DNA from 4 places in the Streptomyces sp. SL06 genome. Region 1 is predicted to be linked to each of the others. Evidence: riboswitches for the same ligand, from Rfam matches in the RefSeq annotation. Region 1 holds a riboswitch; each other region holds the start of a gene.
The links. Region 1 has a riboswitch for cobalamin ahead of AC4IHM_RS10315 (ribonucleoside-diphosphate reductase subunit alpha). Riboswitches for the same ligand answer to the same signal wherever they lie in the genome.

Region 1 (5,505 bases):
GCCGTACACGATCCTGGTGTACCCGCTGATCTTCACCTTCCTGCCGCGGCTGTGGTCGGTCTCCCACAAGCACGGTTACGTGACCACCTCGGACTTCGTGCGCGGCCGGTTCGGTTCGAAGGGCCTGTCGCTCGCGGTGGCCGTGACGGGCATCCTGGCCACGATGCCGTACATCGCGCTCCAGTTGGTCGGCATCCAGGCCGTGCTGGACGTGATGGGCGTCGGCGGCGGCGAGAGCACCCACTGGTTCGTCAAGGACCTGCCCCTGCTGATCGCCTTCGGCGTGCTGGCGGCCTACACCTACTCGTCGGGGCTGCGCGCGCCCGCGCTGATCGCGTTCGTGAAGGACACGCTGATCTACATCGTGATCGCCGTGGCGATCATCTACATCCCGATCAAGCTCGGCGGGTTCGGCGACATCTTCGCCTCGGCGAACGACAAGTTCACCGAGACCGGCAGCGGCGGGCTGGTGCCGGGCGGGACCAGCCAGTGGACGTACGCCACGCTGGCGCTCGGCTCGGCGCTGGCGCTCTTCATGTACCCGCACTCGATCACCGCGACGCTGTCCTCTCGCAGCCGTGAGGTGATCCGCCGCAACACCACCATCCTGCCGCTGTACTCGCTGATGCTGGGGCTGCTCGCGCTGCTGGGCTTCATGGCGATCGCGGCCGGGGTCAAGGTGGACAACGGCCAGTTGGCGATCCCGCAACTGTTCGAGAACATGTTCCCCGCCTGGTTCGCGGGCGTGGCCTTCGCGGCGATCGGCATCGGCGCCCTGGTCCCGGCGGCAATCATGTCGATCGCGGCCGCGAACCTGTTCACCCGCAACATCTACAAGGACTTCATCAAGCCGGACGCCACGCCGCGGCAGGAGACGAAGGTCTCCAAGCTGGTGTCGCTGCTGGTGAAGGTGGGCGCGCTGATCTTCGTCCTGGGCATGGACAAGACGGTCGCGATCAACTTCCAGCTGCTCGGCGGCATCTGGATCCTGCAGACCTTCCCGGCCCTGGTCGGCGGCCTGTTCACCCGCTGGTTCCACCGCTGGGCGCTGCTCGGCGGCTGGGCGGTCGGCATGGTCTACGGCACGGTCGCCGCGTACGGCGTGGCCTCGCCGACCCAGAAGCACTTCGGCGGCTCCTCGCAGGAGATCCCCGGCATCGGCGAGATCGGCTACATCGGTCTCACCGCCTTCGTGCTGAACGTCCTGGTCACCGTGGTCCTGACCGTCGTCCTGAAGGCGGTCGGGGCGCCCGAGGGCGTCGACGAGACCCGGCCGGGCGACTACACGGCGGACGCCGGCGACCCCGGCGTCCAGGTCGAACTGCCGCCGGCCACGGCGGGCAGCTCGACCTGAGCCCCGGACCACCACGACGGGCCGCCGGAGAGAACCCGGCGGCCCGTTGTCGTACCCGTCGGGCACACTCGGGGTCATGGACTTCGTGATCCGGCGGGCGGCGACCGACGAGTACGGGACTCTGGGGGAGATCACCGCGCAGGCCTATCTGCGCGACGGTCTCCTCGACTTCGGGGAGAGCGACACGTACCTCGGCGAGCTGCGGAACGTGGCCAAGCGGGCGGCGGACGCCGAGGTGCTGGTCGCCGTGGCGGACGGCCGGGTGCTCGGCGGTGTGACCTTCGTGCCGTCCGGCGGCCCCATGGCGGACATAGCCCGGCCCGGCGAGGCCGAGATACGCATGCTCGCCGTCGCCCGCGAGGCACGCGGACGCGGGGCCGGCGAGGCCCTCGTGAGCGCCTGCGTCGAACGGGCCCGGGGCGTCGGGGGCTGTGCGCGCGTCGTGCTGTCGACCCAGCGCGCCATGCACACCGCCCACCGCCTCTACGAACGGCTGGGCTTCACCCGCACGCCCGACCGCGACTGGAACCCGGCGCCGGAGCTGTACGACATCACCCTCATCACCTATGAACTGACACTCTGACACCAGCGTGACACTACATCTGGGGGTGCTCGCGCAGCCCGGCACAAGATGTATGCTCATGCTCGCTGTCGCCGCAGGGGAATCCGGTGCGAATCCGGAACTGTCCCGCAACGGTGTACTTGTGCGTGTTCGCCTCCGAGCGTGATCACGCGCCGGTTCAGTCCGAGGACCTGCCGACAGTGTGCCCGGCCCTTCCGGTCCGGGTGCCATGACGTCCGGGCCTCGTGGAGTGGGCCGGTGGGCGCGACGCCGTGTGCGCTCGTGAGTTCCCCCCTGCCCTCCGCCAGGCCCCGTGCCGAGCGAGGGAGTGCCCCACGTGACCATCGCGCCAGCCGACCCGGTTTCAGCGACCCCGGTGACGACTTCAGCCACCCCGGTGACCGAGGAGTCCGACGGACCCGGTGCCGCCCTGCTGCGGACCCTGACCGGGCTGACCGCCGACCTGCCGGGCGCCGACCCCGGCCGGGTCGCCGGCGCCGCGCTGCGCGGCCGGTCCGCCCACGCGGACGAGTCCGAGCTGCGCGAGCTGGCCACGGAGGCGGCGGCCGGGCTCATCTCGGAGGACCCGGTCTACTCCAGGCTGGCCGCCCGGCTGCTGACCATCGGCATCCGCGCCGAGGCCGCCTCCCAGGGGGTCACCTCCTTCACCGGCTCGGTCGCCACCGGGCACCGCGAGGGCCTGATCGCCGACCGCACCGCCGCGTTCGTCCGGCTGCACGCCGACCGCCTGGACGCGCTGATCGACCCGGCCGCCGACGACCGCTTCGGCTACTTCGGGCTGCGCACCCTGCACAGCCGCTATCTGCTGCGGCACCCCCTCACCCGCAAGGTCGTCGAGACGCCCCAGCACTTCATGCTGCGGGTGGCCGCCGGACTCGCCGAGGACGACAGCCCCCGTTCGGTCGACGAGGTCGCCGCGCTCTACGGCCTGATGAGCCGCCTCGACTACCTGCCCTCTTCCCCCACCCTGTTCAACTCCGGTACCCGGCACGCCCAGATGTCGTCCTGCTACCTCCTGGACTCCCCCAAGGACGAGCTGGACTCCCTCTACGACCGCCTCCACCAGGTCGCCCGTCTGTCCAAGCACGCCGGCGGCATCGGCATCGCCTACTCCCGCGTCCGCGCCCGGGGTTCGCTGATCCGCGGCACCAACGGGCACTCCAACGGCATCGTCCCGTTCCTGAAGACGCTGGACGCCTCGGTCGCCGCCGTGAACCAGGGCGGCCGTCGCAAGGGCGCGGCGGCGGTCTACCTGGAGACCTGGCACGCCGACATCGAGGAGTTCCTGGAGCTGCGGGACAACACCGGCGAGGACGCCCGCCGCACGCACAACCTGAACCTCGCGCACTGGATCCCGGACGAGTTCATGCGCCGGGTGGACGCCGACGGCCGGTGGTCGCTGTTCTCCCCCTCGGACGTGCCCGAGCTGCCCGACCTGTACGGCGCGGAGTTCGACGCGGCGTACCGCAGGGCGGAGGAGGCGGGACTCGCCCGCAGGACGCTGCCCGCCCGTGAGCTGTACGGCCGCATGATGCGCACGCTCGCGCAGACCGGCAACGGCTGGATGACCTTCAAGGACACCGCCAACCGCACCGCCAACCAGACCGCGGAGCCGGGCCACGTCATCCACTCCTCCAACCTCTGCACGGAGATCCTGGAGGTCACGGACGACGGGGAGAGCGCGGTCTGCAACCTGGGCTCGGTCAACCTCGGCGCCTTCGTCGACCGGGCCGCCGGCGACATCGACTGGGAGCGGCTGGACGCCACCGTCCGCACCGCCGTCACCTTCCTGGACCGGGTCGTCGACATCAACTTCTACCCGACCGAGCAGGCGGGCCGCTCCAACGCCCGCTGGCGTCCGGTCGGTCTGGGCGCGATGGGCCTGGCGGACGTGTTCTTCCAACTGCGCCTGCCCTTCGACTCGCCCGAGGCGAAGGCCCTGTCCACCCGGATCGCCGAGCGCGTCATGCTCGCCGCGTACGAGACGTCCGCCGACCTCGCCGAGCGGGTGGGTCCCGCGCCGGCCTGGGAGAAGACCCGTACCGCCCGGGGCGTGCTGCATCCCGACCACTACGGCGTCCGGACGGCCTGGCCGCAGCGCTGGGCGGCGCTGCGCGAGCGCATGGCCACGACCGGGCTGCGCAACTCGCTGCTGCTCGCCATCGCGCCGACCGCCACCATCGCCTCCATCGCCGGCGTGTACGAGTGCGTCGAGCCGCAGGTGTCCAACCTGTTCAAGCGCGAGACGCTGTCCGGTGAGTTCCTCCAGGTCAACTCCTACCTGGTGGACGACCTCAAGCGGCTCGGCGTGTGGGACGCCCGCACCCGTGAGGCGCTGCGCGAGGCGAACGGCTCGGTGCAGGGCTTCTCCTGGATCCCCGAGGACGTCCGCGCGCTGTACCGCACCGCCTGGGAGATCCCGCAGCGCGGCCTGATCGACATGGCCGCCGCCCGCACCCCGTACCTCGACCAGGCCCAGTCGCTGAACCTGTTCCTGGAGACGCCGACCATCGGGAAGCTCTCCTCGATGTACGCGTACGCCTGGAAGCAGGGCCTGAAGACCACCTACTACCTGCGCTCCCGCCCCGCGACCCGCATCGCGCGCGCGGCTCGGGCGCAGACCGCCGTCCCCGCCCGGCAGGCCTCCGATCCCGACGCGGTCGCCTGCTCCCTGGAAAACCCCGAGTCCTGCGAGGCCTGCCAGTAATGACCACCAAGAACCTGCTCGACCCCGGCTTCGAGCTGACCCTGCGTCCCATGCGCTACCCGGACTTCTACGAGCGCTACCGGGACGCCATCAAGAACACCTGGCACGTGGAGGAGGTCGACCTCCACTCGGACGTCACGGACCTCGCGAAGCTCAGCCCGGAGGAGCAGCATCTGATCGGCCGGCTGGTCGCCTTCTTCGCGACGGGCGACTCGATCGTGGCGAACAACCTGGTGCTGACCCTCTACAAGCACATCAACTCCCCCGAGGCGCGGCTGTACCTGAGCCGGCAGCTGTTCGAGGAGGCCGTCCACGTCCAGTTCTATCTGACGCTGCTGGACACCTACCTGCCCGATCCGGAGGACCGCGCCGCCGCCTTCGCCGCGGTCGAGAACATCCCCTCGATCCGCGAGAAGGCCGAGTTCTGCTTCACGTGGATGGACTCGGTGGAGTCGATCGACCGGCTGGAGAGCGAGGCCGACCGCCGCCGCTTCCTGCTCAACCTCGTCTGCTTCGCGGCGTGCATCGAGGGCCTGTTCTTCTACGGCGCCTTCGCCTACGTCTACTGGTTCCGCAGCCGGGGTCTGCTGCACGGGCTTGCCACTGGCACCAACTGGGTGTTCCGGGACGAGACCATGCACATGTCCTTCGCCTTCAACGTCGTCGACACCGTGCGCAAGGAGGAGCCGCAGCTCTTCGACGACCGGCTCCGGCAGGAGGTCACCGACATGCTGCGGGAGGCCGTCGAGGCCGAGTTGCAGTTCGCGCGCGACCTGTGCGGTGACGGTCTCCCGGGCATGAACACCGACTCGATGCGGCAGTACCTGGAGTGCGTGGCCGATCAGCGTCTGACGCGTCTCG
Region 2 (5,505 bases), 3.3 Mb from region 1:
GGGCCAGTTCCTCGGTGCCGTAGGCCGCGTACGGGGCGACCCGGACGGGGCCGCCGAGCGCGGCGGTCATGTAGTGGACCGGCGGCAGCTCGGTGACGAGCAGCGAGACCGCCGTCGCGTGCACGGCGTGGGTGTGGACGACGGCGCGGGCGCCGGAGTCGGCGCGGTACACGGCGAGGTGCATGGGCAGTTCGCTGGTGGGGGCCCGCGTGCCGAGCACCTGCCGGCCGTCGAGGTCGACGCCGGTCACGTCGTGCGGGGTCAGCCGGTCGTAGGGCACGCCCGACGGGGTGACCAGGATTCTGTCGCCGACGCGCACCGAGACATTGCCGGAGGTGCCGACCACCAGCCCGTCCGCCACCGTCCGCCGGGCCGTCACGACCAGTTCCTCCCAGGCCCGTTCCTCGTCCGCGCCCACCCGTGCGTCCCGCGATCGCGTCACAGTCACCGCCTCCTCACGGGCGCCGCCGCGCCCCTCGCGTCCCTCGTCCGAACGTCGTCGCGGCGATCCTGCCAGGGACGTCTCCGGAGAGCACCGGACCGGGCACGCACAGGGAATCCACAAGGAGGCCGGGACGCCGGTTCCGGTCACCACGACGCCCTGCCCAGTTCATCTTCCGTTCACCCTGGTTACCTACGTTCGTCCAGCCAATGACCTCGAACGATTGCCTGGGTAAATGGAAAGCTTCTCGCTGATCCTCGCGATTGTGGTAGTGACCGCACTCGCGTTTGATTTCACGAACGGTTTCCACGACACCGCGAACGCGATGGCAACGACCATTTCGACCGGTGCGCTCAAGCCCAAGGTGGCGGTGGCGATGTCCGCCGTCCTCAACCTTGTCGGCGCCTTCCTCTCGGTGGAGGTCGCCAACACGATCTCCAAGGGTCTCGTCGACGAGACCGGCATCCGTCCCGAGGTCATCTTCGCCGCCCTGGTCGGCGCGATCCTCTGGAACCTGATGACCTGGCTGGTCGGGCTCCCGTCCAGCTCCTCGCACGCCCTCATGGGCGGTCTGATCGGTGCCGCCGTCGCCTCCGCGGGCATCGGCGCGGTCCACGGCGACGTGCTCGTCACCAAGGTGCTCCTCCCGGCGCTCGCCGCCCCCGTCGTCGCGGGCGTCGCGGCGCTGCTCGCCTCGCGCCTGACGTACTCCCTGGGCCGCAAGGCCGACGGCAGGGCCGCCGCGAAGGGCTACCGCGCCGGACAGATCGCCTCCGCCGGTCTGGTCTCGCTGGCCCACGGCACCAACGACGCGCAGAAGACGATGGGCATCATCACCCTCGCCCTCATCGCCGGCGGCGCGCTCGCCCCGGCCTCCGACCCGCCCGTGTGGGTCATCCTGTCGGCGGGCCTGGCCATCGCCCTCGGCACCTACCTGGGCGGCTGGCGCATCATCCGCACCATGGGCAAGGGTCTGACCGACCTTCAGCCCCAGCAGGGCTTCGCGGCCCAGACCAGCGCCGCGACGGTCATCCTGGCCTCCTCCCACCTCGGTTTCTCCCTCTCCACCACGCACTCGGTATCCGGCGCGGTGATGGGCGCGGGCCTCGGCCGCAAGGGCGGCGTGGTGCGCTGGTCCACGGCCACCCGGATGTTCGTCGCCTGGGGTCTGACGCTGCCGGCCGCGGCCCTGGTCGCCGCGCTCGCCGAGTGGGTCTGCCGCCTGGGCGACTGGGGCACGGCGCTCGTCGCGGTCTTCCTGGTCGCCGCCGCCGCCGTCATCTGGAAAGTGTCCCGCCGCGAGGTGGTCGACCACACCAACGTCGCCGCCGACGAGCCCGAGCCGGCCGGTGTGGTGACCACGGCGATGGCCGCCGTGTCCCCGCCCCCGGCGGGCGTGACCGAGGACCTGACGGCCACCGTCGCGGCCCCGGCCGCCACACCCGACCCCGCCGCCAAGGCCCCGTCGGCCGCCACCACCGTCTGAGCCCGCGCACCGGGTACGAAGGAAGCGAACCTCCATGAGCATCGACTGGGCAGCCATCGGCTCCGTCTTCGGGGTCAGCCTCGTGGTCACCGTGGCCCTGGTGGGCCTGTTCACCCTCGGCATCGTCGGCCTCTCCCACCAGGAGCGGGCCGCCGCGCGGGGCGGCTCCGCGGGCCTCGCGGTCACCGGCGCGTACGCGTGCTTCGCGGCCTGCGCGGCGGCGGTGGCGTACGGGATCTATCTGATCGTCGCCTGAACACCCCCACGCACCCCGGGGCGGGGCGCGGGACGGACTCCAACCGTTCCGCGCCCCGCCTTCTTCCGTGCCGGCGCGCACCACGCGTGTGTGGGCCTTCGCACACTCCCCCGTCGCAGGTCAACGCCAGGTTGACGGGTGTTCGGGGGCCGTGGTGGACTTCCGGGGCCATCTACGGCGGCAGAAGAGGAAGGCCGGTGCGAATCCGGCGCGGTCCCGCCACTGTGACCGGGGAGCAGATCCCCGGGAGCCAGGAACTCTCGCCGCCGGTCTCGTCGAACCAGGGCGTGGACACCCTGAGTGAGGACACAACGCGATGCTCGGCTGCCGATCGACGTTCCAAGCCAGGTGCTTCCCTGACCGTGTGACCGGCTGAGCCCCGTGCGTGCCGAACGCGTCTTCGCGTACGGCGCCGCCGCCGGCCTCCTCGGCGACCTCCTCCTCGGCGATCCGCGCCGCGGGCACCCGGTCGCCGCGTTCGGCCGTGCCGCCGGTGCCGTGGAGCGGGTGCTGTGGCGGGACCACCGGGGCTGGGGCGCGCTGTACGCCGCCGTGTGCGCCGGTGGCGCCGCCGCCCTGGGCTCGGCCGCCGCGCACGCCGTACGCCGCTCCCCCGTCGCCTCCGTCGCGCTGACCGGCGCGGCCACCTGGGCCGTCGTCGGCGGTACCTCGCTCGCCCGTGAGGCGCGCGCCGTCGGCCGGGCCCTGGAGGCCGGGGACATCGAGGCGGCACGGGCGCGGCTGCCGCACCTGTGCGGGCGGGACCCGCAGGCGCTGGACGCCGACGGGATCGCCCGCGCCGTGGTGGAGTCGGTCGCCGAGAACACCTCCGACGCGGTGGTGGGCGCCCTGGTGTGGGGCGCCGTCGGCGGGGTGCCGGGGCTGCTCGGCTTCCGGGCCGTGAACACGCTGGACGCCATGGTCGGCCACAAGTCGCCCCGGTACCGCCGGTTCGGCTGGGCCGCGGCCCGGCTCGACGACCTCGCGGGCTGGCCGGGCGCCCGTCTGACCGCCGTCCTGACCGTCGTGGCCGGCGGCGGTCCGCGCGGCGCCGTACGGGCCTGGCGCGCGGACGCCTCGCGGCATCCGAGTCCCAACGCCGGGCCCGTGGAGGCCTCGTTCGCGGGCGCCCTCGGCGTACGGCTGGGCGGGACGCTCTCCTACGGCGGACGCGTCGAACACCGGCCGGTCCTCAACGCGGCGGCGGGGCGCGCCGTCACGGCCGCCTCCGGCGACATCGACCGCGCCGTACGACTGTCCCGACGCGTGAGCCGGCTGGCACTGCTCGTGTGCGCGAGCACCCGCCTCCTCGCCCACGGCGCCGCCAGGGCCACCGGTGCTGCCCGGAAGGGGCGTGTGTCGTGAGCGGTGGGCTTCTTGTCGCCGGTACCACCTCCGATGCCGGCAAGAGTGTCGTCACCGCCGGGATCTGTCGCTGGCTGGTGCGCCAGGGGGTGAAGGTCGCGCCCTTCAAGGCGCAGAACATGTCGCTCAACTCCTTCGTGACCCGCGAGGGCGCCGAGATCGGGCGGGCGCAGGCCATGCAGGCGCAGGCGTGCCGTGTGGAGCCGACCGCGCTGATGAACCCGGTGCTGCTGAAGCCCGGCGGCGAGCAGAGCAGCCAGGTCGTGCTGCTCGGCAGGCCGGTGGGGGAGATGAGCGCCCGCGGCTACCACGGCGGGCGCCGGCGGCGGCTGCTCGGCACGGTGCTCGACTGCCTGGCCGAACTGCGGGGCACCCACGACGCGGTGATCTGCGAGGGCGCGGGCAGCCCCGCCGAGATCAACCTGCGCCGGACCGACATCGTGAACATGGGGATCGCCCGGGGCGCCGGGCTCCCCGTCCTGGTCGTCGGCGACATCGACCGCGGAGGCGTCTTCGCGTCCTTCTTCGGCACGGTGGCGCTGCTCGCGCCCGAGGACCAGGCACTGGTCGCCGGGTTCCTCGTCAACAAGTTCCGGGGCGATGTCTCGCTCCTGGCACCCGGCCTCGACATGCTCCAACACCTCACCGGGCGCCGCACATACGGCGTGCTGCCCTTCCGGCACGGGCTCGGCATCGACGAGGAGGACGGGCTGCGGGTGTCGCTGCGCGGGACCGTGCGGGAGTCGGCGGTCGCGCCGCCGGTCGGCGAGGACGTGCTGCGGATCGCGGTCTGCGCGGTCCCGCTGATGTCCAACTTCACGGACGTGGACGCGCTGGCCGCCGAACCGGGCGTCGTGGTGCGGTTCGTGGACCGGCCGGAGGAGCTGGCGGACGCGGACCTCGTGGTCGTGCCCGGCACCCGGGGGACGGTCCGGGCGCTGGAGTGGCTGCGGGAGCGGGGGCTCGCGGACGCGCTCGGCCGCAGGGCCGCCGGGCACGGGCCCGTACTCGGCCTGTGCGGCGGCTTCCAGCTCCTCGGCGAACACATCGAGGACGAGGTCGAGTCGCGCGCCGGGCACGTCGACGGGCTCGGACTGCTGCCCGTACGGGTGCGGTTCGCCCGCGAGAAGACCCTCACCCGGCCGGTGGGCGAGGCCCTCGGCGAGCAGGTCGAGGGATACGAGATCCACCACGGGGTCGCCGAGGTCCTCGGCGGAACACCCTTCCTGGACGGCTGCCGGGTCGGCCAGACCTGGGGCACGCACTGGCACGGTTCGCTGGAGTCGGACGGCTTCCGGCGGGCGTTCCTGCGCGAGGTGGCCGCCGCCGCGGGCCGCCGCTTCGTGCCGGCCCCCGACACCTCGTTCGCCGCGCTGCGCGAGGAGCAGCTCGACCGGCTCGGCGACCTGATCGAACAGCACGCGGACACGGACACGCTGTGGCGCCTCATCGAGTCCGGCGCGCCGCAAGGACTGCCCTTCATCCCACCGGGAGCACCCGCATGAGCACAGTGTTGTTGTTGTCGACCGCCGACACGGACCTGCTGGCGGCCCGTGCGTCGGACGCCGCCTACCGGATCGGCAACCCGACCCGGGTCGATGTCGCCGAGGAGCTGCCGGCGCTGGTCGACGGCGCGGACCTGGCCGTCGTACGCCTGCTCGGCGGCAGGCGCGCCTGGGAGGACGGGCTCGCGGCGCTGAAGGCGTCCGGGATCCCGACCGTGCTGCTGGGCGGCGAGAGCGTGCCGGACGCGGAGCTGATGGCCGAGTCGTCGGTGCCGGCCGGGGTGGTGGCCGAGGCCCTGCGCTACCTGGTCGAGGGCGGCCCGGACAACCTCGCCCAGCTCGCCCGCTTCCTGTCGGACACGGTGCTGCTGACCGGCGAGGGCTTCGACGAGCCGCGCAAGATGCCGGAGTACGGCGTCCACGGCGAGCGCCCGTTCACCGGGGGCCGCCC
Region 3 (5,505 bases), 4.5 Mb from region 1:
GTCGAGCAGCGCGCCCACCTCCGTCAGCGGTACGGGGAGGTCGCCGTAGCGGCGACCGCCGATGGTGACGGAACCCAGGGTGGGAGCGGCCAGCCCCAGGATCATCCTCATGGTGGTGGACTTGCCGGCGCCGTTCGGGCCGAGGAAGCCGGTCACCTGCCCGGACTCCACGGTGAACGAGAGGTCGTCCACCACGGTGTCGGGCCCGTACCGCTTGGTCAGGCCCATTACGTCGATCCTTGTCATGGGCGGGATCCTGGCGGGCCGGGCCGACCGGTTCCTGAGAGCTTCTGGGAGAACCCTGTGAATCGGGCGCCGCCACCGCGCACCGCCGCCACGGCCGGGGCCGTGGCGGCGCCTCTCTCACAGGAAACGCCGAGGGACGCGGCTTCCGCGGATGCGCACCCGGCCCCGGTCAGGAACCGGGAAGCTCACCGCGGACCGTGTGGGCGGCGGCCACCAGATTCTCCAGCGAGGCCCGGATCTCGGGCCAGGCGCGGGTCTTGAGACCGCAGTCGGGGTTGACCCACAGCCGTTCCGCGGGGATCGCCCGCAGGCCGGTGCGCAGCAGTCCGGCGGCCTCCTCGGCGCTCGGGACACGGGGGGAGTGGATGTCGTAGACACCCGGTCCGGCCTCGCGCGGGTAGCCGTGGGCGGCCAGTTCGCGGGCGACCTGCATGTGGGAGCGGGCGGCCTCCAGGCTGATGACGTCGGCGTCGAGGTCGTCGATGGCCCGGACGATGTCGCCGAACTCGGCGTAGCACATGTGGGTGTGGATCTGCGTGTGCGGCCTGACGCCGCCGGTGGTGAGCCGGAACGCCTCGGTGGCCCAGGCCAGATAGGCCGGGCGGTCGGCGGAGCGCAGCGGCAGCGTCTCGCGCAGCGCGGGCTCGTCGACCTGGATGACCGAGGTCCCGGCGGCCTCCAGGTCGCCCACCTCGTCGCGCAGGGCGAGGGCGACCTGGCGGGCGGTGTCGCCGAGGGGCTGGTCGTCGCGGACGAAGGACCAGGCGAGCATGGTGACCGGGCCGGTGAGCATGCCCTTGACCGGGCGCTCGGTGAGGGACTGTGCGTACGTCGTCCAGCGCACCGTCATCGGCTCGGGGCGCGAGACGTTGCCGGCCAGGACGGGCGGGCGCACATAGCGGGTGCCGTAGGACTGGACCCAGCCGTGCCGGGTGGCGAGGAAGCCGGTCAGCCGCTCGGCGAAGTACTGCACCATGTCGTTGCGTTCGGGCTCGCCGTGCACCAGGACGTCGATCCCGGTCTTCTCCTGGAAGGAGACGACCTCCTCGATCTCGGCCTCGATGCGCTCCTCGTAGCCGGCCGTGCCGATGCGTCCCGCCCGCAGGTCGGCGCGGGCGCCGCGCAGTTCGGCGGTCTGCGGGAAGGAGCCGATGGTGGTGGTCGGCAGCGGTGGCAGATTCAGCTGGGCCCGCTGTGCGGCGGCGCGCTCGGCGTAGGGCCGCGAGCGGCGGGCGTCCGCTTTTGTGACGGCCTCGGTGCGGGTCCGGACGGCCGGGTCGCGGGTGATCGGCGATCCCGCGCGGGAGGCCAGGTCGGCGCGGTTCGCGGCGAGTTCGGCGGTCACGGCGCCGGCGCCGTGGGACAGCCCCCTGGCGAGGGTGACGGTCTCGGCGGTCTTCTGCCGGGCGAAGGCGAGCCAGCGCAGGACCTGCGGCTCGATGTCCCGCTCCGCGGCCGTGTCGAGGGGGACGTGCAGCAGGGAGCAGGAGGCGGACACGTCGACGCGGTCCGCCAGGCCCAGCAGGGTGCCCAGCGTACTGAGGGAACGGGACAGGTCGTTCACCCAGATGTTGCGTCCGTCGACCACCCCGGCGACCAGGCGCTTGCCGGGCAGTCCGCCCACGGCGGCGAGTTCGTCCAGGTTGGCGGCGGCCGGCCCGGTGAAGTCCATGGCCAGACCCTCGACCGGCGCCTTGGCCAGCACGGGCAGGGCCTCGCCCAGACGGTCGAAGTAGGAGGCGACCAGCAGCCGGGGCCGGTCGGTGAGGGCGCCCAGAACGCCGTAGGCGCGGGCGGCGGCGTCCAGTTCGGCCGGGGTGCGGTCCTGGACGAGGGCCGGCTCGTCGAGCTGCGTCCACTCGGCGCCGGCCGCGCGCAGGTCGGCCAGGATCTCGGCGTACACCGGCAGCAGGCGGTCGAGGAGGGTGAGCGGCTCGAAGTCCGCGGCGACGCCCGGGGCGGGCTTGGCGAGCAGCAGGTAGGTGACGGGGCCGACGAGGACGGGGCGGGCGGCCAGGCCCAGGGCGCGGGCCTCCCGCAGCTCGCCGACCTGCTTGGCGGAGTCGGCCGTGAACACCGTGTCCGGACCCAGCTCGGGCACCAGGTAGTGGTAGTTGGTGTCGAACCACTTCGTCATCTCCAGCGGCGCCACGTCCTGGGTGCCCCGCGCCATGGCGAAGTACCCGGCGAGCGCGTCGGCGGCGACGGCGTCCCGGTGGCGCTCGGGGACGGCACCGACCATGACGGTGGTGTCCAGTACGTGGTCGTAGTACGAGAAGTCACCGGTGGGGACCTCGTCGACGCCGGCCTCGGTCAGCTGCCGCCAGGTGGCGCGGCGCAGTCCGGCGGCGGTGGCGTGCAGGGCGTCGGCGTCGACACGGCCCCTCCAGTGGCCCTCGATCGCCTTCTTCAGCTCCCGGTTCGGGCCCTGCCTGGGGTAGCCGTACACGGTGGCGTGTGCGGTCGCGGACGTACTGGTCACGGAGATCTCCTTCGCGAGACGAATCCCTGAGATCCCGGCGACGGGACGAGAGCGCGAAGGGCGACGGCACCGGCGGTGCGACCTGGCGCGGTACGGCGCCGCGGTCCGCCTGGTGTGTACGCCGACCCGCCCTCGAGGTCACCGGGATGTCCGCGCACGAGCGGGTCGTACGCGGGCAGTTGGCAGGTCTTCGGACTCGTGGGCGCGTCCCCTTTCGCAAGGACACCTACTGGCCGTCGCTTCCCAGGTCCTTGTCGCCGGACCCAGTGCGTATGACGGCGGTCGTTCCCACTCACCGCTGCGGGGCAGTCCCGGATTCCCACCGGGTTCCCTCTTGCGACGCCTCCCGCCTGGCGGACGGGGCGAACCAGCTGCGCCGGCCAGCCTATCGGGTCCGCGCACGGGCGCGACCGGTCGTGTCCGGCATGCGGACGGTGCGGTGGGAGGACCCCGGGCCGTGCGCAGGCTCGGCGGCACCTCCCGTCGGCCGGCGGCGGAGCGGGCCTCCGGACGCCCCTGTGCCCCGCTGTTCGCCGTCCTGCGTCCCCGTTCGGGGGTGGCCAAGTGCCCCCCCGCCCGGCGGAAAGGGCGTTGTGGTCGTCCGTCGTCGCCCCCACCCTTCACTCATGTCCCCCGCCGACCCGCGCCCGGCCACCCGCGCCGTCACCACCATGGAGGCCGGGGCACGGGAGAACGGAGCGGCGCGGGCCGTCGTCCACCTGCATCTCGACTCCCGGCCCACGACCGGCACCGCGCTGTTGACGGAGCGGGGCTGGAGCGTCGTGCGCCGCCACCACGTCCTGCGCCGAGGCGGACCGTGCGCGGGTGCACGAGCTGCACCGGCGGGCGTTCGCGGACCACTTCGACTTCGGGCCGCGCGACTGCGCGCTCCGGCTGAAGGACATCGGCGCCGAGCGGCTGGACTGGTCCCTGGTGTGGATCGCCGCCGTCGACGGCCTGGGGGACACCGGGTTCCCGCTGGCCCGGGACGACCGTGAGGCCATGGGCCGGATCCGCAACCTCGGTGTGCTGCCCGAGGCCCGCGGTCGCGGTCTGGGGGGCCTCCTCCTGCGGCACGCCTTCGCCCGCTTCGCCGCGCGGGGCCGGGACACCGTGGGCCTCGGGGTCGGCACCGCGGACACCACCGGCGCCCCGCGGCTGTACGGCCGCAACGGCATGACGGTCCACTACGCGGTCGAGGACGGCCATGAGCGAACGGGCCTTCACCCGACGCTTTCGCGCACAGACGGGGGACAGCCCCGCCGTCTGGCGGGCCCGCGCACGCCTGCTCGCGGCCGTCCCGCTGCTGCGCACCGCGTCGGTCAGCGAGGTCTCCGGCCGGCTCGGCTACGCCTCGCCCGCGGCCTTCACCGCCGCCGACCCCGACCTGATGACCCTCCCGGTGGGCCTGGCCACCGTGAAGGACGCCTACGGCATCCAGTACGCCCGGTCCATGGCCTCCGCCCTGCTCGCCGCGCTGCCGCTGATCGCGGTCTTCCTCCTCTTCCAGCGCCGCATCGTCGACTCCGTGGCCACCACAGGCCTCGGCGGCGCCTGACCACCCCCGTCCCACCCGCCGCACACACGGGCCCGGCACCCCCGCGCCGGCCCACCGATCGACTGGAGCATGTGTTGCCCACTCACTGCGCACCGCGCCCGGAGTACCCGCGACCGCAGTTCGCGCGCCGCGACTGGCTCAACCTGAACGGCGCCTGGCAGTTCGAGACCGACCGGGGGGACAGCGGCCTCGAACGCGGCCTGCTGGACCGCGAACTGGCCCACGAGATCCTCGTCCCCTTCCCGCCCGAGTCCGAGCTGTCCGGCATCGGCGACACCGACTTCCTGGAGGCCGTCTGGTACCGCCGCGCCCTCAGCCTGCCCGCGCACTGGGCCGGACGCCGGGTGCTGCTGCACTTCGGCGCCGTCGACCACGACACCACCGTGTGGGCCGACGGCACGGAGGTCGCCCGCCACCGCGGCGGCTTCACCCCCTTCACCGCCGACCTCGGCGACATCGCCGGGACTGGGAGGGAGGTCGTCGTCACCGTCCGCGCCCGCGACCCCAAGTCCGGCCCGCAGGCGCGCGGCAAGCAGGCGGTCCGCTACGCCAACCACGACTGCAACTACACCCGGGTGACCGGCATCTGGCAGACCGTCTGGCTGGAGCCCGTCCCCGAGACACATCTGCGCCGCCCCCGGATCACCCCGGACCTGGCCGGCTCCGCCTTCCACCTCGAACTGCCCCTGTCCGGCAACCGGCCCGGCCACCGGGTGCGCGCCGTCCTCAGCGACGCCTCCGGCGAGGTGAGCCGTGCCGAGGCACGCGCCGACCTGGACCTCGCCCCGCGCCTGCACCTGCCGGTGCCGGACGACCGGCGCCGCGAGTGGAGCCCCGAGGACCCGCACCTGTACGACCTGCGCCTCGAACTCCTCGACGCGGCGGGGCGGGTCGTCGACGGCGCGGAGAGCTACGCCGGGCTGCGCGCCGTGGGCATCCGCGGCAAGGCCGTCCTGCTCAACGGGCGCCCGCTCTTCCAGCGACTCGTCCTCGACCAGGGCTGGTACCCCGACGGGCTGATGACCGCGCCGAGCGACCAGGCACTGGTGCGGGACATCGAACTGGCCGTGGCGGCCGGCTTCAACGGGGCCCGGCTGCACCAGAAGGTCTTCGAGGAGCGCTTCCTGTACCACGCGGACCGCCTCGGCTACCTGGTCTGGGGCGAGTTCGGCGACTGGGGCTGCGAGACGGGCGGCTCCTCGGGCGACAACCAGCAGCC
Region 4 (5,505 bases), 2.1 Mb from region 1:
GCAGGGTGGACTTGCCCGAGCCGTTGGGGCCGAGCAGCCCCGTCATGGCGCCGGGCCGGGGGCTCAGTCCCACCCCGTCCAGGATGAGCCGCCCGCCGGCGGCGCGGGAGACCCGCTCGGCGCTCAGGGTCACCGTGCCCTCCGGGTGCGGTACAGCACGAGGACGAAGGCCGGCACGCCGATCAGCGCGGTCAGCACGCCCACCGGGACCTCCTGGGGCTGGAGGACGGTACGGGCCACGGTGTCGACCCACACCAGGAACACCGCCCCGGCGAGGGCGCAGACCGGCAGCAGTCGGGCGTGCCCGGGGCCGGTCAGCGCCCGTACGGCGTGCGGCAGCACCAGTCCGACGAAGCCGATGGCGCCGGCCGAGGCGACCAGCGCGGCGGTGAGCAGGGCGGTGGCGCACAGCAGTACCAGCCGGGTACGGGCCACATGGACGCCGAGCGAGGCCGCCGCGTCCTGGCCGAAGGCGAAGGCGTCCAGCGTCCCGGCGTGGCCGAGGCACACGGCCAGGACCAGCACCAGGGCCGCGGTGCCGGTCCACACGTCCGTCCAGCCCGCCCCGCCGAGCGAGCCGAGCAGCCAGAACAGCACGCCGCGGGTGGTCTCGGCGTCGGCCGCGGTCATCACCACGAACGAGGTGAGCGCGGAGAACAACTGCATCGCCGCCACGCCCGCGAGCACCACCCGGTCCGGGGTGCCGCCGAGGCTGTGGCTGAGCAGCATCACCAGCGCGAAGGAGCACACCGCACCGGCGAACGCCCCGCCCGAGACGGACAGCGCGCCGCCACCCACGCCGAGTACGACGACCAGGACGGCGCCGGTGGAGGCGCCGGAGGAGACGCCCAGTACGAAGGGGTCGGCGAGCGGATTGCGCAGCAGGGACTGGAGTACGGCCCCGCACACGGCGAGTCCGGCGCCGCACACCGCCGCGAGGAGGGTGCGGGGCAGCCGCAGGTTCCATACGATGCCGTCGCGGATCGGCGAGACCTCCGCGGCGCCGGTGCGCCCGCCGAGGTGGGCGGCGACCACGGACCACACCTCGCCGACGCCGATGTCCGCGGGGCCGATGGTGACGGCGACGGCCACGGAGGCGCACAGGGCGACGATTCCGGCCGCCACCCACACCGGGAGGCGGCGGCCGCTCACGCGTATGCCGACGGGCGCCGTGCTCGTGGACGTCACTTGGTGAGTCCGTGGGCGCGCAGCGCCGCCGCCACCTTCTCCACGCCCTCGACGGTGCGGATGGTGGGGTTCATGGCCTGCCCGCTGAGCAGTACGTACCTCTTCTCGCGGACGGCGGTCATGTTCCTGGTGACCGGGTCGGACTCCAGGAACTCGATCTTCTTCGCGGCCGTCTCGGCCGTCTGGGACCTGCGGGTGAGGTCGCCGATGACCAGGACGTCGGGGTCGCGGTCGGCGACGGTCTCCCAGCCGATCTGCGGCCATTCGTCGTGGCTGTCGTCCATGGCGTTCTTGGCGCCGACCGCGTGCGTGATGATGCCGGGGGCGCCGCAGCAGCCCGCCATGTAGGGCGAGGTGGAGTTGGCGAACCAGTACATGAGGGTGGTGCCGGAGGCGTCGATGTCCGCTGTCGCCCGGTCGACCCTGGCCTTGAGGTCGGCGATGAGTTTCTCGCCGCGCTGCTCGACGCCGAACACCCGGGCCAGGTCGCGTACTTCGCGGTACACGGTCGCCATGGTCAGGGGCTCGGTGCGGGTGCCGTCGCCGTCACCGCTGTTGTCCTTGCCGACGCAGTCGGACGGGGACAGGTAGGAGGGCACGCCGAGTTCGTCGAACTGCTCCCGGGTGGCCACGCCGCCGGTGCCGAGGGTGGAGGTGAAGGAGGCGGCCACGAAGTCGGGTTCGGCGTCCAGGACCTTCTCGAAGGAGGGTGTGTCGTCGGCGAGCCGGGGGACGGTGGCGTTCGCCTTCTCCAGTCCCTTCATGACCGGGTCGGTCCAGGTGGCGGTGCCCGCCATGCGGTCGGCCAGGCCGAGCGAGAGCAGGATCTCCGTGGTGCCCTGGTTGAGGGAGACCGCCCGCCGGGGGGCCGCGGTGATCTCGACCCGGTGGCCGCAGTCACCGAGGGTGCGCGGGTAGCCGGCCGACTCGGCCGGCGCGGCGGAGTCGGTGGTGGCCGGCCCGGAACCGCAGCCGGACGCCAGCAGGGCGCCGGTCAGCAGCAGGACGGGGCCGCGGAGGGTACGGCGGGAGCGGGGGACGCGGCGGAGGCCGGCGGGGCGTGCTGCGGGCAAGGAAGGTCCTCTGGCGTCGAGGGCTCGTGCGCGAAGCCCGTTCGTACGGTGTGGCCCGCGTCGTGCACGGTGCGGGTGCCAGCAGGTCTTCGGACTCGGAATCGACCGGGCGGGACGCCTTCCCGGACGGCTCCTGCCGCCCAGTGGCCCGTGTCCCGCCCGTCCTCCTCACCGCTGCGCGTCAGTTCCGGATTCGCACCGGATTCCCTGACCCACCAGGTGGGTTCGACTGGCTTCCGCAAGCTACCACAGGGGGCCGCACCGCCGGCCCCGTGGGCCTGCGGATCCGGAGGGGGGCGAAGGGCGCTCAGAGCGGCGTCGCGGCTCTCAGGATGAGGAACATGGTGACGGCGGCGTTCGCGGACGACATCGCCGACACGGCGGTTCCGGCGGCCGCCGCCCACGCGGCCAGGCCCACCGAGGTGAACACCGGCGGCCAGGTGCGCACCGTGGGCGCGGGACCCAGCAGGGCCGCCACCCGGCGCGGCACCGGGCCGGGCGCCGCGAAGCCGGCCAGGGTGGCGATCGGGGTGCCCCGGGAGACGAGGGCCGCCTTGCCGATGGCGGTCGCCACCGCCCGTCGGTCGCCGACCACCCGGGCCGCGGCCTCGTCCGCCCACCGCTCCGCCGTGTAGGACACGGCGGTCCGCAGGGGCCGCAGGAACGGGTTGGCCAGCGCCGCGAGCCGGACCGTGAGCAGGAAGCGGTGGTGCCGGGCGGCCAGGTGGGCGCGCTCGTGGGCGAACAGCGCGCGCCGTTCGGCCGGTTCGAGGCAGTCGAGCAGGGCCGTGCTCACCACCACGCGGTCCCGCTCTCCCCCGGGCAGCGCGTACGCATAGGGCACGTCGTCCGGCAGTACGGCCACCCCGGTGCCCGGCAGTCCGGCCAGGGCGCGGTGGGCGCCGCGCCGTACCCTGCCGTGCCGCCACAGGGTCCGCGCCAGGGCCACGACCACCGCGCACAGCGCGGGAATCGCCGCCTTGCCGACGATCTCGTCGTACGGCACCGCCGCCCGCACCTCGGGGTCCGACCAGCCGTCGGGCAGCGGGTTGCCCGGCAGTTGGGCGGTGCCGACCACCATCACCAGGGCCAGGCACAGTGTGCTGCACAGGGCCATCACGGCGGCCACGACGGTGAGCAGCCGGGTCGCGGTCCGCGGGTGCAGGTGCTGCTCGGCCAGCCGGGCGATCGGCCACGCCGTCAACGGCAGGACCAGCGGCAGGAAGACGAAGACCCCCATGCGGTGTCAGCCGTGACCCGCGTCGCACGTGTGCCCCAGCAGCGCGCGCAACAGCCGCTCGTCGTCCGGGTCCAGGCCGGTGACGAAGCTGGCGAGCACGGCTTCCCGGTCGCTCTCGGCGTCCAGGACCTTGCGCATCTTGCGAGCGGCGAGGCCGGCCTGGTCGGAGGCGGGCGACCAGGCGAAGGACCGGCCCGCGCGCTCACGGCTGACCACGCCCTTCTCCAGCAGCCGGGTCAGGATCGTGATCACCGTGGTGTAGGCGAGGTCGCCGCCCAGGTGTTCCTGCACCCGGCCGGCCGTCGCGGGGCCGTCCGCCTCGCGCAGCGCCGACAGCACCAGCGCCTCCAGTTCGCCCTGCCCCCGCCGCGGACGCCGGTGATCCGTCACGGCCCGCCTCCCTGTGCCACTGAGCCCCTTCCGGGGCGACATCGTATAGAAGCCATTCTTCTACAGTGTTGTAGATTGGCGGGAAGGCAAGACGGACGTGATCAGCAGATGTGATCAGCGGACACGACGAAGGAGAACCCCGTGGGAATTTCCCTGGCCAAGGGCGGCAACGTCTCGCTCAGCAAGGAGGCGCCCGGCCTGACCGCCGTACTGATCGGTCTGGGCTGGGACGTGCGGACCACGACCGGCACCGACTACGACCTCGACGCCTCCGCGCTGCTCCTGGACGCCTCCGGCAAAGTGCCCTCGGACCGGCACTTCGTCTTCTACAACAACCTCACGAGCCCGGACGGCTCGGTCGAGCACACCGGTGACAACCTCACCGGTGAGGGCGAGGGCGACGACGAGGCGGTCAAGGTGAACCTCGCCTCCGTTCCCGCCGAGATCGACAAGATCGTCTTCCCGGTCTCCATCCATGACGCGGAGAACCGCGGCCAGAGCTTCGGCCAGGTCCGCAACGCCTTCATCCGGGTCGTCAACCAGGCCAACGACCAGGAGATCGCCCGCTACGACCTGTCCGAGGACGCCTCGACCGAGACCGCGATGGTCTTCGGCGAGCTGTACCGGCACGGAGCCGAGTGGAAGTTCCGGGCGGTCGGGCAGGGGTACGCCTCGGGCCTCGCGGGCATCGCCGCGGACTTCGGCGTCAACGTCTGACCCGCATCCGTCATGTCCCGCCGGACACGGTGTGCCCGGCGGGGCGGTGGGGGACGGGGCGGCGCGGGCGACGGGACGGGCGCGGCTCAGCCGAAGTCAACGTCGCTGCAGAGGAAGTACGTCTGGTCCATGTGCGAGGCCTGCCAGATGGTGTAGACGACGTGTCGGCCGCTCAGGCCCGACGTGCTCACCGGGATCTCGTAGTTCTGACTGGGCCCGTAGCTGCCCGTGCGCGCGACCTGCTGAAGGTCGCCCCAGGTCAGGGGTTGCGCGGCGGGGTCGAAGCCCTGCCGGGTGACGTAGACCAGGAAGTAGTCGGCGCCGTGACTGGCCTGGTCGTACAGCTTGACGGTGAAGTCGTCGGTGATGTCCGTGGTGCGCCACGCGCCCACGGCGTCCAGGGAGTTGTGGCGCCCGCTCTCGGTCCGGCCGCCGCTGCACAGTTGGCCGTCGGGGACGACGGCCCGGAAGTCGCCGGCGGAGCCGTCGCGGTACAGGCCGTTCCAGTTCCACATGGCGTTGGGGTTGTCCTGCCACGCCTGCCGGCACATGGGGTCCTCGTCCGCCATGGCGGGGTTCTGGAAGTCGTCGCCCCGGCGCTCCCAGCAGCCGTAGTTGCGGGAGGCGGGGTCGACGACCGAGCCGTGGGCGACGGCGGTGCCGCTCCAGGGGACCAGGGCGAGCAGGACCGCGGTCAAGGTGCCGAGGCCGAGGGTCGTCGCACGGCGGACCCTTGAGGGCGCAGATTTGAGGCGCCCATGACACGTCATGGTGTCCTTCTCTCGTGGGGGTCTCTCTCGTGGGCAGTGGGGGCGCCAAAGGCTGGGAGCACCCATGGGAGCGCTCCCAAGCCGTCTCGGAGACCAGGCTGCGCCCGGGTGGGCGGATTGGCAATAC

Region 2: another riboswitch for cobalamin. It lies ahead of AC4IHM_RS25760 (cobalamin biosynthesis protein); the one in region 1 lies ahead of AC4IHM_RS10315 (ribonucleoside-diphosphate reductase subunit alpha).
Region 3: another riboswitch for cobalamin. It lies ahead of metE (5-methyltetrahydropteroyltriglutamate--homocysteine S-methyltransferase); the one in region 1 lies ahead of AC4IHM_RS10315 (ribonucleoside-diphosphate reductase subunit alpha).
Region 4: another riboswitch for cobalamin. It lies ahead of AC4IHM_RS01290 (ABC transporter substrate-binding protein); the one in region 1 lies ahead of AC4IHM_RS10315 (ribonucleoside-diphosphate reductase subunit alpha).

Annotation. Positions count from the first base shown of each region.
Region 1 is NZ_JBSYOT010000002.1:2,302,034-2,307,538, forward strand. Features, by position in the region: gene mctP (monocarboxylate uptake permease MctP) at 1-1,354, shown strand, start outside; gene AC4IHM_RS10310 (GNAT family N-acetyltransferase) at 1,431-1,937, shown strand; cobalamin riboswitch at 1,990-2,129, shown strand; gene AC4IHM_RS10315 (ribonucleoside-diphosphate reductase subunit alpha) at 2,254-4,644, shown strand; gene AC4IHM_RS10320 (ribonucleotide-diphosphate reductase subunit beta) at 4,644-5,505, shown strand, end outside.
Region 2 is NZ_JBSYOT010000002.1:5,627,573-5,633,077, reverse strand. Features, by position in the region: gene AC4IHM_RS25775 (class II aldolase/adducin family protein) at 1-442, opposite strand, end outside; gene AC4IHM_RS25770 (inorganic phosphate transporter) at 678-1,928, shown strand; gene AC4IHM_RS25765 (hypothetical protein) at 1,963-2,184, shown strand; cobalamin riboswitch at 2,320-2,466, shown strand; gene AC4IHM_RS25760 (cobalamin biosynthesis protein) at 2,566-3,549, shown strand; gene AC4IHM_RS25755 (cobyric acid synthase) at 3,546-5,054, shown strand; gene cobN (cobaltochelatase subunit CobN) at 5,051-5,505, shown strand, end outside.
Region 3 is NZ_JBSYOT010000002.1:6,786,199-6,791,703, forward strand. Features, by position in the region: gene AC4IHM_RS31190 (ABC transporter ATP-binding protein) at 1-246, opposite strand, end outside; gene metE (5-methyltetrahydropteroyltriglutamate--homocysteine S-methyltransferase) at 416-2,728, opposite strand; cobalamin riboswitch at 2,893-3,115, opposite strand; partial or broken gene AC4IHM_RS31200 (GNAT family N-acetyltransferase) at 3,406-3,928, shown strand; partial or broken gene AC4IHM_RS31205 (helix-turn-helix domain-containing protein) at 3,933-4,286, shown strand; gene AC4IHM_RS31210 (glycoside hydrolase family 2 protein) at 4,361-5,505, shown strand, end outside.
Region 4 is NZ_JBSYOT010000002.1:207,329-212,833, forward strand. Features, by position in the region: gene AC4IHM_RS01280 (ABC transporter ATP-binding protein) at 1-133, opposite strand, end outside; gene AC4IHM_RS01285 (FecCD family ABC transporter permease) at 130-1,188, opposite strand; gene AC4IHM_RS01290 (ABC transporter substrate-binding protein) at 1,185-2,261, opposite strand; cobalamin riboswitch at 2,325-2,510, opposite strand; gene AC4IHM_RS01295 (M56 family metallopeptidase) at 2,569-3,501, opposite strand; gene AC4IHM_RS01300 (BlaI/MecI/CopY family transcriptional regulator) at 3,508-3,933, opposite strand; gene AC4IHM_RS01305 (TerD family protein) at 4,033-4,608, shown strand; gene AC4IHM_RS01310 (lytic polysaccharide monooxygenase auxiliary activity family 9 protein) at 4,695-5,378, opposite strand.